Regions from separate parts of the Kribbella sp. NPDC056951 genome, predicted to be linked through region 1. Evidence: predicted binding sites of a transcription regulator. Region 1 holds the regulator's gene; each other region holds the start of a gene.
What was found. Region 1 encodes HrcA, which represses chaperone genes, less so after heat shock. Its sites were predicted from a motif close to TTGGCACTCGNNNNNNNCGAGTGCCAA; they were not measured.

Region 1 (5,038 bases):
CGATCGGGGCTACCTCGGCGAACCAGGTGCGGCGGGACTGCTTGCTGGCCTCGAAGGCCCAGGCTTGCCACTTGGCGAACGTCTTGGCGGATCGCTCCGGGTTGCTGCGGAATTGGCTGCGTTCCGCGTTCCACGGCACGATCACGTCGGCGCCGACCTCGGTCAGCATCTCGACGGCCAGTTCGGCCCGCTCGCCCTTCGGCAAGGCCTGTACGACGACCAGTCGCGGCGTACTGGCTGGGTCGGTCCCGCGCTGGTCGACGGTGATGGTCAACCCGGTCTTCGAGGCGGTCGCCACCGGACCCTCGGCCCACGAACCGCGCCCGTCGGTCAGGCGGATTCGCTCGCCGGGGCCGATCCGCCGTACGACGGCGGCGTGCCGGCCTTCGGCGCCGTCCAGTGTCAGCTCCTCGCCGTCCAGCTCGGCGGCGAAGAAGACCGCGACACCCATCGCTTAGTGCTGGCCGAAGGCGTCGCGGAGGCGGCCGAAGACACCCTTGTGGGTGGCCTGGATCTGACCCTGCGGCCGCTCCTCGTCGCGCGCCACGGCGAGTTGCCGGAGCAGCTCCGCCTGGCTGTCGTCGAGTTTGGTCGGGGTCTCGACGATGATCTGCACGATCAGGTCGCCGCGACCCGCGTGCCGCAGCCGCGGCACACCGCGTGCGGTCAGTGTCATCGCCGTACCGGACTGCGTGCCCGGGCGGACCTCCAACGGAGTGGTCTCGCCCTCCAGTGTCGGCAGGTCGATCGTCGTACCGAGTGCGGCCGCCGTCATCGGGAGCGTGACCGTGCAGTGCAGGTCGTCGCCGTTGCGGGTGAAGACCTCGTGCTGCTCGACCTCGATCTCGACGTACAGGTCGCCGGCCGGGCCGCCGCCGGGGCCGACCTCGCCCTGACCGGACAGCTGCACGCGGGTGCCGGTGTCGACGCCGCCGGGGATCTTCACGGTGACAGTACGGCGGGAGCGGACCCGGCCGTCGCCCGCACACTCGACGCACGGGTTGGGGATGGTGGTCCCGAAGCCGCGGCAGTTCGGGCAGGGGCGCATCGTGCGCACCTCACCGAGGAACGAGCGCTGAGTGTGGGTCACCTCGCCACGGCCGTGGCAGATCTCGCAGGTGACCGGCTCGGAGCCGGCCGCCGCACCCGAACCCGAACAGGTCGGACACAGTACGGCGGTGTCGACCTTCAGCTCGCGGGTCGTCCCGAAGGCCGCCTCGGCGAGGTCGATCCGCAGCGGGATCAGCGCGTCCTGGCCGCGCCGCGTCCGCGGCCGCGGACCACGAGTCGCGCCACCGGTCTGGCCGAAGAACGCATCCATGATGTCGGTGAACGTGAACGCCTGGCCGCCGCCGAACCCACCGGGACCGCCACCGGCGGACGCGAACGGGTCGCCGCCGAGATCGTGCATCTGCCGCTTCTGCGGGTCGCTCAGCACCTGGAACGCGCGGCCGATCTCCTGGAACTTGTGGTGCGCGTCCTCGGAGTCGTTGACGTCGGGATGGTACTGGCGTGCCAGCTTGCGGTACGCCTTCTTGATCTCGTCCGCTGAAGCGTCACGGCTGACGCCCAGGACGGCGTAGTAATCGGTGCTCATACTCCAGACCAGGGGTTAAGTGAGTGCATCAGGATTCAGCCAAAATCTGGCTGACATAGCGCGCGACAGCCCGTACGGCGCCCATCGTGCTCGGATAGTCCATGTGGGTCGGGCCGACGATGCCCAGCGTGGCCAGCGCCTCCGACTTGGACCCGTAGCCGGTCGCGACCACCGAGGTGGTGGCCAGTTCCTCGTACGGGTTCTCGTGACCGATGCGGACCGTCAGGGTCTGCGGGTGAGTCGCCTCACCGAGCAGCTTGAGCAGGATGACGTGCTCCTCCAGCGCCTCCAGCACCGGCTTCACGTTCCGCTCGAAGTCGTCGCCGTACCGGGTCAGGTTGGCCGCGCCGCCGACTGCGATCCGCTGCTCACCCATCTCGTCGGTGAACGCCTCGAGCAGGGTGGTGACGATCGCGGCCACCAGCGGCCGGTCGTCCGGAGCGAAGTTGTCGGCGACCAGGCCCAGCGAGGTGGTGGCCTCGGTCAGTCGCTGACCGGCCATCGCCGTGTTCAGCCGCGACCGGAGGTCGGCGACCAGCTGCTCGTCGACGTCCTTCGGCAGCTCGACGATCCGCTGCTCGACGCGACCGTTGCTGGTGATCAGAACCAGGAGCAACCGGCGCGGTGTCATCGTGACCACCTCGATGTGCCGGACGCTCGACCGGTTCAGCGACGGGTACTGCACGATCGCGACCTGGCGGGTGATCTGGGCAAGCAGCCGGACGGTGCGCCGTACGACGTCGTCCAGGTCGACCGCGCCGCCGAGGAAGGACGTGATGGCCTTCTTCTCGGCCGCGGACAGCGTCTTGACCGTGCTCAGCTTGTCGACGAACAGCCGGTAGCCCGCATCGGTCGGGATCCGGCCGGCGCTGGTGTGCGGCTGGGTGATGTACCCCTCCTCCTCCAGCGCGGCCATGTCGTTGCGCACCGTGGCCGGGGAGACACCGAGGTTGTGCCGGTCGACGAGTGTCTTCGAGCCGACCGGCTCGTGGGTCGCCACGTAGTCCTCGACGATGGCGCGGAGTACATCCAGCTTGCGCTCGTCCAGCACGCGCACCACCCTCTCCCACGCTTGGCACTCACAAAGTCAGAGTGCCAGTCTAGGCGGTGTCGGGCGTCGCTCCCAACGGAACGGCTGCGGGGCGCGTCACTGTACTGGCCACATCCAAGGGCTGGTCCTGGACGGCAGAGTCGATAAAAGACTCCAGTACGTCGAGCACGTGGTACGCCAGCTCGCCGTTCGCCCGGTGCGGCTCGCCGTTGCGCAAAGCCCGGGCCATGTCCGCCACGCCGACGCCCCGACCCGCTCCGGCGTACCCACCGGCGACCGGTGCCTCGGTCCACTCGCGCTGCTCCGGCGTGACGAGCTCAACCGTCCCGTCGAAGCCATTGGGGTCCGGAACCGACAGACTGCCGTCAGTACCGTGCACCTCGATCCGTGGCAGCCGTCCAGCCCACACGTCGAACGACATCAGCACCGTTGTCAGCGCACCGGACTCGTGCTCCAGTACGCCGGTCACATGCGTCGGGACCTCCACCGGGAACACAGCCCCGGCCCGGGGACCGGTGTGGATCATCCGCTCCTGCTTCGACTGCCCGGCTCGCGCAGTGACCCGCCGTACCGGTCCGAGGAGCGTGACCAGGCTGGTCACGTAGTAGGGACCCATGTCGAGAACCGGGCCGCCGCCGGGCTGGTAGTAGAACTCGGGCGCCGGGTGCCACAGCTCGTGGCCGGGCGTCACCATGAAAGCGGTCGCAGCATGCGGTACGCCGATGTCCCCGCGATCGATCACCGCGCGCGCAGTCTGCGTGCCGGTGCCGAGGACGGTGTCGGGGGCACAGCCGATCCGCAGGTCGTTCGCAGCGGCGTACTTGAGCAGCGGCTCGGCCTCGATGCGATCCATGGCCAGCGGCTTCTCGCCGTACACGTGCTTGCCAGCACTCAGAGCAGCCTGATGTACGGCGGCATGCGCGGCCGGGATCGTCAGGTTGACCACGATGTCGACGTCGTCGGCGGCGTACAGCTCATCCGGAGTGAGCGCGCGGACGCTGTCCGTGGCGACCGCCTGGGCGCGCGCGAGGTCCAGGTCGGCGACTGCGACCACCTCGACCCCCGGGAGCTTGGCCAGGTGATCTAGGTAGGTGCCAGAGATGACTCCGGTGCCGACAATGCCAACGCGGGTCACTTGCTCGCCCACAGCAGCCCCCGCTCGATGATCGTGCGCACCTCGGGGACGTCGAAGTCGTCGAGCTTGTGGCCGACCGTGCAGACGAACACGCGACCCTCACCCCACGTGCGTGTCCAAACCGCCGGCATCACCGCACCCTCGATCCACGGGAAGTCCGGGTGCGAGGCGAGCGTGGTGGTGGCCAGTACGTCGTTGGTCGGGTCCACGTGCAGGTAGTACTGCTCGGTGTGGACGTCGAAGTGCGTGATGCCCTCGACGATCGGGTGCTCCGCGATCACCTCGACGCGGTAGTCGGTGAAGTTGTGCGGGTGCGAGATGAACTGGCCGCCGGTGACGAAGTGGTAGTCGGGGTTGTCCCGGAACGAGTCCACGATCCCGCCGTGCCAGCCGGCGAACCCGGTCCCGCCGCGGATCGCGTCGGCCAGGCTCCTGATGTGCTCCGGCTTGGTCTCCCCCATCGAGACGCACTGCAGCACCAGGTCGACACCGTCGAGGTCCAGGTAGCTCTCGGTGCTGTCCGACGTGGTGACGTCGTACCCGTTCTCCTTCAGGTAGGGGATGAACAGCTCGGTCGCCTCGACCGGCACATGCCCGTCCCAGCCACCCCGCACCACCAGCGCACGCTTTGTCGTCACATCGACCACCCTCGAAAGTTTCGCGGAGACCATCGGAAGATTCGCTCACGACCTTAAGCGCCCGGCCCCGGCGGGGTCTAGGGTCGGCTCATGGGCTGGAAGTTCTGGAAGCAATCGCAGGCGAACACCTTCCCGGGCACACGCCCGCAGGACGTCGTACCGCCGGGCGCGTTCGCGCTGACCATCGAGGACGTCTTCTCGATCACCGGCCGCGGCACGGTGGTGACCGGCCGGGTGCAGGCCGGTAGTGCGGCCGTCGGCGACCAGGTGGTGATCAGCCGGGCCCGGCAGGTGCTGGTCCAGAGCCAGATCGACGGGATCGAGATGTTCAAGAAGTCCGGCCTCACCGTCGCGAACGCCGGGGACAACGTCGGGCTGCTGCTGCGTGGGGTTTCCAAGGACCAGGTGACCAGGGGCGATGTGATCGGCAAGTAGTGTCGTTGCCATGAGCAGTTGGACTGAGCTGGGCGACAGGTGCTGGGTACGTCGGTACGACGAGTTGGACCTGAACGTCGGGCTGGTCGTCGGATCCGGCGGCGCGTTGGTGATCGACACCCGCGCCACAACCGAAGAGGCCGAGGAACTGCTCGGGCACATTCGTGAGCTGACCGACCTGC
Region 2 (5,038 bases), on a different contig from region 1:
GGCGACGGCGTCGCGGCCGATGCGGGTGATGACGAGGGTGGCTGAGGTGGTGCCTTTGGGGGCGAGCTTCTTGCGGAGTACGGCGGGGTCCAGGTCGACGCCGCGTTTCTTGATCTCGAGGGTGCCGATGTCCTGGTTGCGAACCCAGGCGCGCAGCGCTTTCTCCTTGTAGGGCAGCTCTTCGACGATCTCGTACGCCGACGCGAGCGGTGTCGGCACGAGCTTGTCGGCGGTCACGTAGGCGATCCGCGGATCCAGCAGCCAGCCGTCGACCACAGCAGCAACAGCGGTGACCAGACCGGCCCGTACGACGGCGCCGTCCGGCTCGTACAGGTAGTTGCCGACCGGGCCGCTGTCCGTCTCCGGTGCGTCCGTCACGGTCGCGCCACCCGGCAACAGCGTCGCCCGTCGCGCAGTACCGGAGTACAAAGCGCCAGACCACAGTGCGGCCTCTTTCACCTCACCTGCGTCGCTGATCCACTCGGCCTCGACCCCCTCTGGTACGGCGTCGTGTGGGATCCCCGGTGCGACCTTCACGCAGGCAGTCCGCTCCAGCAGTCCGGTGATGAAGGTCCATGGCGGCGAGTAGGCGTTGTGGTCGAACACGCGCCGCCCGTCCGCTCGCCGCGCCGGGTCGGCGAACACGACGTCGTACGGCGTGATGTCCGCGGACTCGGCGTCGCCGATGAGCACCTCGCCCGGTAGTTCCAGCGCAGCGAGGTTGGCGCGCGCTGCTGCGGCGGTTTCGGGGTCACGCTCGACACCGGTGACTCGCAGGCCGGCGCGGGCGGCGCTGATCAGGTCACCGCCGATTCCGCAGCCCAGGTCGATCACACGGCTCCCCGGCAAAGCCGCAGCGATCCGTGCGGCGCGGTGCGTGCCGACGACAGTGCGGGTGGCTTGCTCGTAGCCGTCCGGGGTGAAGTACATGTGTGCGGCATCGGCACCGAACTTCGCGACTGCCCGGTGCCGCAGTGCGGCCTGCGTGACCGCAGCACTGACCAGCAGGCCGTCGTACCGGCGTCGGAGCTTTTCGACCAACTGGAGTTCGCTGCCCGGTTGGTACTCCGCGCAAGCGGCCGCCAGGACCTCAGGGTTGTCCAGCAGGGAGGTGACGGTCACCCGCACACTTTAGAGCGGGCTTGAGCAGGTCTTGCTCCAGCTGCGGGTTGCGCTGGAGTAGAGGCGCCAGTTCATCGCTGAGCGGGTCTTGGGGCCATAGATGCCGTCCACGACGATCTTGTGCTTGCGCTGCACCATGGTGACGACAGCTCTCGTGTTCTTGCCGTAGATGCCGTCGACGGTGAGCTTGGTGCCGTAGCAGGAGTTCAGGTTGCGCTGCAGTACCTGGATGGCGGTCAGTGGGTCGCCGGTCCGGTCGGAGCCGCGGTGCGGGGTGTCGCCGTACTTGAGGTTGCAGTTGGTGCTGGAGTTGCCGTTGACCGACGGCATCGGGATGCCCCAGGTCTTGTTGACCGGGATGAGCCGTGCGGAGCGGCACTGGACCAACTTGGCCTCCGCTGCGGCTGCCGCTTCGAGTGAGGTCTGGTCATTGGCCTTGTCCGCGGTGAGCGGCGCTGCCTGGCCGTCGGCGGGCTTCGGCGGCGCTGCCGCCTGCTGCTGCTTGGACGCGCCCGCCGCGACCGCACCAACCCCCAGTGCACCTGCGACGGCCAGCACCGCGATGGTGCGGCCGGAGAACTTCGGCAGCTTGGGCAGCGTGAAAGCCATGGGAAGACGGTCCCACGCCGGCCTGCGTTAGGCCAGCGTGTGACCACTATCTGTGCACGCTTGGATGCTCAGAGCTTGTCGTAACAGCCCTGGCTCCACACCTTCTTGGAAGGGTTCCACATCCGCCACTTCATCGCCGACCGGGTCCGCGGGCCGTAGATGCCGTCCTTGGTCAGCCCGAGCTTGCCCTGGACGACCTTCACGGCGTCCCGCGTCTTGGCGCCGTACAACCCGTCCTTGGACAGCTTGGAGCCGTAGCAGTAGTTGAGATTGCTCTGCAGTGCCTGGATGGCCTGCGTCGGGTTGCCGAACGGGTTCTTCGGGTCCCGGTGCGGCAGATCGCCGTACCTGAGGTTGCAGGTCGTGCTCCAGTCCTCCCAGACGTCAGGGACGAAGACCTGCCAGCCGCCCCCGACGTTCCGGAACGTCGCGGACTGGCACTGCGGCAGCGGTGCGGCGGACGCTGTGGCGGCGGTGAGTGGGGTGATGACGAGGGCGGCCGCGACGAGTGTCACGGCCGCCTTGTAGCGCAGCTGAATAGGCATGAGGTCCTCCCCAAGGACCGGATCCCGTTGATCGGGATCTCGTACCGGGTATGACGCCGGCACGAGCCCGTTCGGTTGTACTGGGGTCAGAGCTTGTCGTAGCAGGCCTGGCTCCAGGCCTTCGTGGTCGGGTTGTACATCCGCCACTTGAGCGCGGAGCGGGTGTTCGGGCCGTAGATGCCGTCGGCGGGGAGCTTGAGCTTCTTCTGGACGGCCTTGACGGCGTCGCGGGTCTTGGCGCCGTACTTGCCGTCCTTGGCGAGCTTGTAGCCGTAGCAGTAGTTCAGGTTGCTCTGCAGTGCCTGGATCGCGCGGGCCGGGTCGCCGAAGGGGTTCTTCGGGTCGCGGTGCGGGTTGTCGCCGTACTTGAGGTTGCAGGTGGTGCTGGTGCTCTCCCACTCGCTCGGGACGAAGACGGTCCAGCCCTTCCCGACGTTCTTGAACGTCGCGGAGTCACACTGGCTCAAAGGTGCGGCGGACGCGGTGGCCGCGAGCGGGCTGACGACGAGGGCAGCCGCAGCGAGGGCGACGGCCGGCAGGCGACGAAACATCTTGTGCTCCCCAGAGACGGGACCCTCCGATCGGGATCCGTTGGCGAGTTGGACTCGCGCTGGGAGCGGTTGGTTGCCCGGAGTGACCGCTCGGGGAGATTTCGTTTGGCACTCGAGTTGACCGAGTGCTAATCGCGGCCTAGATTCGGTGTTGGCACTCTCGGTGTGAGTGTGCCAGTGGTCCAACCTCCTGACCCCCGCGACGGCAGGGGAGCGCGATCACCGCAGCACCACAGACAAAAAGCGAATCGACCGTGGAGGTCAGCAAGTGTCGGTCACGATCAAGCCGCTCGAGGACCGGGTCCTCGTCGCGCCGCTCGAAGCCGAGCAGACCACGAAGTCCGGCCTGGTGATTCCGGACACCGCCAAGGAGAAGCCGCAGGAGGGCGAGATCCTCGCCGTCGGCCCGGGCCGGATCGACGACAACGGCAACCGCGTCCCGCTGGACGTCGCCGTCGGCGACAAGGTCATCTACTCCAAGTACGGCGGCACCGAGGTCAAGTACGACGGCCAGGACTACCTGATCCTGGGCGCCCGCGACATCCTCGCAGTCGTCAGCAAGTGACGACCGCCCGCTGTTCCTGACTGTCACCGCCCCGGCTGCCACTAGGCACCGGGGCGGAGTGGGTCAGGGCAGCGGGAACCGCCGTACGAGACATTCAGAAAAGGACTGGTTTTCTTCATGCCGAAGATCCTCGAGTTCGACGAGAACGCGCGGCGCGCGCTGGAGCGTGGCGTCGACAAGCTCGCGAACACGGTGAAGGTGACGCTGGGCCCGAAGGGCCGCTACGTCGTCCTGGACAAGAAGTGGGGCGCCCCGACCATCACCAACGACGGTGTCACCGTCGCCCGTGAGGTCGAGCTGGACGACCCGTTCGAGAACCTTGGCGCGCAGCTCGCCAAGGAGGTCGCCACCAAGACCAACGACATCGCCGGTGACGGCACCACCACCGCGACGGTGCTGGCGCAGGCACTGGTGCACGAGGGCCTGCGGGCCGTCGCCGCCGGGGTCAACCCGATGGGCCTCAAGCGCGGGATCGAGGCGGCTGTCGAGGCCGTCTCCGCGCGGCTCGTCGAGACCGCCCGGCCGGTGGACGACAAGGGCGACATGGCCCACGTCGCCACCATCTCCGCCCGGGACGCCGAGATCGGCACCCTGATCGCGGACGCGTTCGACAAGGTGGGCAAGGACGGTGTGATCACTGTCGAGGAGTCGAACACCTTCGGCACCGAGCTCGAGTTCACCGAGGGAATGCAGTTCGACAAGGGCTACATCTCGCCGTACTTCATCACCGACGCCGAGGCCGGCGAAGCGGTGCTGGAGGACCCGTACATCCTGATCCACCAGGGCAAGATCTCCGCGATCGCGGACCTGCTGCCGCTGCTGGAGAAGGTCGTGCAGTCCGGCAAGACGCTGCTGATCATCGCCGAGGACGTCGAGGCCGAGGCCCTGTCCACCCTCGTGGTGAACAAGATCCGCGGCAACTTCACCTCCGTCGCCGTCAAGGCGCCGGGCTTCGGTGACCGCCGCAAGGCGATGCTCGAGGACCTGGCTGCCCTCACCGGCGCCCAGGTGATCGCGCCGGAGGTCGGGCTGAAGCTCGACCAGGTCGGCCTCGAGGTGCTCGGTACGTCGCGCCGGATCGTCGTCACCAAGGACAACACCACTGTTGTCGAGGGTGCCGGCAAGGCCGACGACATCGAGGGCCGGGTCAACCAGATCAAGGCCGAGATCGAGCGGACCGACTCCGACTGGGACCGCGAGAAGCTGCAGGAGCGGCTGGCGAAGCTCGCCGGCGGCGTCTGCGTGATCAAGGTCGGCGCGGCCACCGAGGTCGAGCTGAAGGAGAAGAAGCACCGGATCGAGGACGCCGTCTCCGCGACGCGCGCCGCGATCGAAGAGGGCATCGTCGCCGGTGGCGGCTCCGCCCTGGTGCACGCCGCCACGGTGCTCGACGACGGCCTGGGCCTCGAGGGTGACGAGCTCGCGGGTGTCCGGATCGTCCGCAAGTCGGTCGTCGAGCCGCTGCGCTGGATCGCCGAGAACGGCGGTTACGAGGGCTACGTGGTGACCTCGAAGGTTGCGGAGCTCGAGGTCGGCAGCGGCTTCAACGCCGCCACCGGCGAGTACGGCGACCTGCTCGGTCAGGGTGTCCTGGACCCGGTCAAGGTGACGCGTTCCGCGCTCGCCAACGCCGGTTCCATCGCCGC
Region 3 (5,038 bases), on a different contig from region 1:
TCCGCACGACCACCTCGTCCACGCGGCGCTCACACCGCGCGGACTGGTACCTGTCGGTTAGCGCTCAGGCTTACCGGTGAACGTGAGCGTGTGCTCGCGCTTGGCCTCGACGGCACCACGCGTGAACGCCCAGGGCAGCGTCTCGCCCTTGGCCCACAGCTTCGTCTGGTCGATGTAGTTCTTCGAGAACGCGTGCCCCGACGTACCGGTCAGGTTGATCCAGCGGGACTTGTCGAAGTCGGACAGGTCGACCACCATCCGCATCGACGGCACCGAGGTCACGCCGTACCCGACCGAGGCGTCCCAGGAGGTCGCGTCCACGATCGAGCTACCGCCACCGAGCTCGTACGGACCGCGGTTGAACAGCTTCTCGACCGCACCGATGCCCGACGTACCCAGTGTCTGGTTCTCCAGCGTCAGCTTGTGCAGCTGACCCCACTTCCAGTTCGACGGCTCGCGAGCCATCTTCTTGGTGATCTCCGCGCGGGCGTCGACCAGCGCCTGCCGCAGGATGTCGTCGCGGCTCTCCCGCTGTGGCGTCCGCAGGTCGTCCCACCAGCTGTTGCTGGGCTGCCCGAGCAGCGTGTGCACGACCTCGACCCACCGGGAGCCGCCATCCGGCCAGGCCGCCTTCGGCAGCTGGTCGTGGAAGGTCAGCGACAGCAGATTGCGCCACACGACGTTGAAGTACGCCGCCGGTGCCGAATCGGCCGGCTGGGTGAAGTCCCAGCCCTTGAGGGTGTCCTGTCCTTGCCGGTCGAACGCGTCGTTGATCCCGATCTTGAGCAGCGACGGCACCAGCATCTCGGCGGCCCGGTTCTTGGTGTCCAACTGGATCGACGCCATCTTGCTCGCGTCGAGCGTGCCGGCCGCCTTGATCCGGTCCAGGATCTGCTGCGACCGGTAGCCGTAGTCCCAGCTGTCGCTCAGGAAGTACGGATACGACTTCGGTACGACGGCCTGGTTCGCGGTGACGATGATCCCGTCGGCCGGGTCGAGCTCGGTCGGCATCGCGTCGAACGGGATGTACTTGGTCCAGTCGTTCCTCGGGTCCCAGCCGGCCACCGGCCACTTCCCGCTGGCGACCTTGCGGATCGGGACCAGACCGGGCGCCTGGTAGCCGATGTGCCCCTCGGTGTCGGCGTAGATCAGGTTCTGCGAAGGGACCTCGAACTGCCGGGCCGCGTCGCGGAACTGCGTCCAGTTCTGCGCGCGGTTGATCGCGAACAGAGCGTCGGCGGTCTTCCCTGGCCGGAGCGCAGTCCACTGCAAAGCCACGCCGTACGCCGTCGCTGCCTTGTCGCGCCGCGCGGCCAGCTCACCGGTCTCGCGCTCCTCGGCGCCGACGTCGGAGATGATCGGGCCGTGCCGGGACTCCCGCACAGTGATCTTCACCGGGTCGTCCTGGCCTGCGACCTTGAAGGTCTCCTCGCGCTTGGACAGCGGCTTCCAGCGGTTGTTGTAGAGGACGTTGTCGCCCTCGATCTTCTCCAGGTACAGGTCCTGGACATCGGGGTCGAGGTTGGTGAATCCCCAGGAGATCGCGTTGTTGTGGCCGATCACCACGCCGGGCAGTCCGGAGAAGCTGAAGCCGGAGACGTCGTACGGGCAGGTGCGGCTCTGCTTGGTGCAGTGCAGACCGACCTGCGACCAGATGCCCGGCATGGTGGCGCCGAGGTGCGGGTCGTTGGCCAGCAGCGGCTTCCCGCTGTCGGTGTGGTCGCCGGACACGACCCACGAGTTCGAACCGATGCCGTCGCCCTGGCCGAGCAGCTGCGGCAGACCCTTGGCGACCTTGTCCACCGAGTCGAGTGACTTCAGCAGATCGGTCGTCAGCATGCCGCGGCGCAGCTCGTTGGTGGCCGGCGGAGTCGCACTGAACTTGCCGTCCTTGCCGACTGAGGCAGTCGGGACGATCGGCTCGTTCCGGTCGTACGGGTACGCCGGGTAAAGGGAGTCGACGCTCTTGGATGGGATGGTGGCCAGCAGCTTGGTGCGGTTGATCTCCTCACCCATGTTGCCGCCGAGGTCCCAGGCCATCGCCTTCAGCCAGGCCATTGAGTCGGCCGCGGTCCACGGCTCCGGGCGATAGTCCCGGCGACCATTGGGGTCCAGACCCAGTACGGCGTACTCCAGGCTGAGGCCGGAACCGCTGTGCTTGTCCAGATAGGCGTTCACACCGCGGGCGTAGTCGTCCAGGTACTGCCGGGTGGACGGGCTGACCAGCCCGAGCTCCTTCTCGGCAACCCGGCGCCAGCCCAGCGTGCGGACGAACTTGTCCGTCTCCAGCGCGTCCTTGCCGAACAGCTCACTCAGCCGGCCCGCTGTGACGTGCCGGCGGAAGTCCATCTCGAAGAACCGGTCCTGCGCGTGCACATAGCCCTGTGCGGCGAACAGGTCGGCCGGGTTCGAGGCATAGATCTGCGGGATCCCGTTGCTGTCCCGGACCACCTCGACATCGGCGTCCAGACCCGCCAGCTCGACCGTCCCGTCGTACGTCGGGAAGGAGTGGCGGACGACGAAGACGGCAGTACCGGCGATCACCACGAGGACCGTGGCGAGCGCGATACCGCAGATGATGACGGCTCGAAGCAGGCGACGCACGGACCCAACCGTAGAGAATGCAGCCCGTGGCCCCAAATGGGGTCCGGTGAACTTTGCGTTGCTCTGCGTCCGGAGGGGGCTGCGGGGCGCAGTTGAGACGGGAGTTTGGAATACTTCGGGCCGCTGACGCATTATTAGCAGTCGAGTAGTAGGAGTGCCAGCGGCCTGAAGGGAACCAACCGTGCCCACGTACCAGTACCAGTGCACCGATTGCGGTGAGGCGCTCGAGGTGCGGCAGAGCTTCACCGACGACGCATTGACCGTCTGCCCCGCGTGCCAGGGCACGCTGCGTAAGGTCTTCAACGCGGTGGGTGTTGTCTTCAAGGGCTCCGGTTTCTACCGCACCGACAGCCGCTCGTCCGGTAAGAGCTCGCTCCCGGCCAAGTCGGAGTCGTCGTCGACCTCCTCGTCGGACTCCAAGCCGGCCGCGAAGTCCTCGGACTCGTCGAGCAAGAGCAGCTCCACGACGTCCAGCTCGGGCGGCTCGTCCAGCTCCACCAGCGCTGCCTGATCTGGCCTGTGGATAACTGAAAGGAGTGCCGGAGAAACTCGTACTTTCTCTGGCATGAAAAGCCTTTCGTTCCTTCGCGATCTGTCCCGAGCCGCCCGCTGGCACCGCCGCCTCCTGGCCGGTGTCGCCGCCGCGGCCGCCGTCTACTTCGGCCTCACCTCCCTCGCTCCCGCCGCCCCACCCACGGTCACGGTCCTGGCCGCAGCCCGTGACCTACCGGGCGGAATCACGCCCACCGCGGACGACCTACGCACGCTCGCCCTCCCTGCCGACTCCGTACCTTCGGCAGCCCTCAGACCCGGCGCCGACCTCGCCCGTCGCGTCTTGACCGGACCGGTCAGAGCCGGCGAACCACTCACCGATGCCCGTTTCCTAGGCCCAGGCCTGGTCCCTTCCGGGTCGGTCGCATATCCGTTCCGCATCGACGACGCCGAGGTCGGCGCTTTGCTCCGGGTCGGCGATCGCATCGACCTCTACGCCGGCACCAGTACGACGTCCGCTGCGGCCGGCCTCGTGGCGCACGCCGTCCGGGTGATCGCCTTGCCGAGTTCACGATCGACCGGCGCACTGATCGTCACAGCCGTCTCCCCCGCCGTCGCCGCCAGACTGGCCCAGGCCACGACGAATTCCAGAATCAGTGTCGCGCTGACCCCGGATACGAGTTGATCACTGCGGCGCGTGCCCTCGCGTGACCTGCGGTGCGGTCCTACGTTGACCGGAGTACAACATCCGCTTCGTGGAGGCACTCCAATGCTCAAGGGCTTCAAAGAATTCATCATGCGCGGCAACGTCGTCGACCTCGCCGTCGCGGTCGTCATCGGCGCAGCATTCGGCAAGATCGTGACTGCGATCGTCGAGAATCTGATCACCCCGCTCGTCGGCGCGATCTTCGGCGCCGCGGACGTCAGCAAACTGTGGGTCGCTCATCTGAACGACTCCACCTTCCACTTCGGTGTCATCCTGCAGGAGATCCTGAACTTCCTGTTCGTCGCAGCGGCCGTGTACTTCCTCATCGTGTACCCGCTAAACAAGCTGGCCGAGCGTCGCAAGCGCGGCGAGGAGCCGGCTCCGGACGACGAGGCGCTGACCACCGACCAGCAGTTGCTGACCGAGATCCGCGACTCCCTGCGCCAGCGTTCCTAACTCACGAACTCCACGATCGTCCGCACGAACTGATCCAGGTACGGCGGGAAGTCGGGGCGCGGTGGTTCCGGGCAACCGGACAGCTCCCGGCTTCCCGCGATCAGCCCCAGCAGGGCGTCGACCGTCTGACGTTGGTGTGTCGGATTCTCGAGCAGCGACGGCAGAACACCGACCGGGATCCGAGCCAGGTCGATCAGATCGACGTCCGTCGTACCTCGAAGGGTGTCGCCGGCCAACAGCTTGCCGGCATCATCGGCGGCGCAACCGCGGCCGAGAAGACCGGCCAGCACGAGCGTGTCGACTCCGGAGTCACCCGCGGTCGCCGGCCAAGCCAGAACGAGTCGCTCGACCAGATCGGGGTAGACCAATGTAAGCAAAGCAGCAACCGTGCATCCGTTGGATGCGCCGACGATGGTGAGCGGTTCGGCGTGATTCGCCAGCAGTTCACCGAGGGCTTCGAGCTCGACGTCCCAACCGCTCGGATCCTTCGGACGGTCGGGGGCAAGCACGGTCAGGCCGGCGGAAGTGAGTCCGGCGGTGATACCCGGCGTACCCCAGAATCTCTCGGCGTCCATGGGTTCCCAGAGACCGCCATGGACGAGCAGAACCGTTGGGCTCATCCGTGGTGCGGTGGGACCTCGCGCAGGATGCGCTCGTCGTCGTCGCTGGTGGAGTCACCTTCGCCCCAGCTCCGCGGGTCGTCGTCGCGGGTCTGGTCGGGCAGCACCGGCTCGTCGTCCTCGTACGGAGTTGTCATGGTTCCAGGTTACCGAGTCCGCG

Region 2: the regulator HrcA is predicted to act here: its motif matches at 2,933-2,959, upstream of groES (co-chaperone GroES).
Region 3: the regulator HrcA is predicted to act here: its motif matches at 2,739-2,765, upstream of ACFTSF_RS15930 (FmdB family zinc ribbon protein).

Annotation. Positions count from the first base shown of each region.
Region 1 covers NZ_JBHUQZ010000010.1:25,966-31,003, reverse strand. Annotated here, with positions in the region: gene ACFTSF_RS31125 (16S rRNA (uracil(1498)-N(3))-methyltransferase) at 1-451, opposite strand, end outside; gene dnaJ (molecular chaperone DnaJ) at 455-1,597, opposite strand; gene hrcA (heat-inducible transcriptional repressor HrcA) at 1,626-2,648, opposite strand; gene ACFTSF_RS31110 (Gfo/Idh/MocA family protein) at 2,698-3,783, opposite strand; gene ACFTSF_RS31105 (ThuA domain-containing protein) at 3,780-4,421, opposite strand; gene ACFTSF_RS31100 (EF-Tu/IF-2/RF-3 family GTPase) at 4,512-4,856, shown strand; gene ACFTSF_RS31095 (MBL fold metallo-hydrolase) at 4,867-5,038, shown strand, end outside.
Region 2 covers NZ_JBHUQZ010000003.1:326,088-331,125, forward strand. Annotated here, with positions in the region: gene ACFTSF_RS14455 (methyltransferase domain-containing protein) at 1-1,122, opposite strand, end outside; gene ACFTSF_RS14460 (peptidoglycan-binding domain-containing protein) at 1,132-1,731, opposite strand; gene ACFTSF_RS14465 (peptidoglycan-binding domain-containing protein) at 1,800-2,276, opposite strand; gene ACFTSF_RS14470 (peptidoglycan-binding domain-containing protein) at 2,363-2,827, opposite strand; gene groES (co-chaperone GroES) at 3,096-3,392, shown strand; gene groL (chaperonin GroEL) at 3,510-5,038, shown strand, end outside.
Region 3 covers NZ_JBHUQZ010000003.1:624,796-629,833, reverse strand. Annotated here, with positions in the region: gene ACFTSF_RS15940 (5-formyltetrahydrofolate cyclo-ligase) at 1-61, shown strand, start outside; gene ACFTSF_RS15935 (penicillin acylase family protein) at 58-2,604, opposite strand; gene ACFTSF_RS15930 (FmdB family zinc ribbon protein) at 2,786-3,115, shown strand; gene ACFTSF_RS15925 (Flp pilus assembly protein CpaB) at 3,170-3,781, shown strand; gene mscL (large conductance mechanosensitive channel protein MscL) at 3,866-4,258, shown strand; gene ACFTSF_RS15915 (alpha/beta fold hydrolase) at 4,255-4,878, opposite strand; gene ACFTSF_RS15910 (hypothetical protein) at 4,875-5,015, opposite strand; gene ACFTSF_RS15905 (hypothetical protein) at 5,012-5,038, opposite strand, start outside.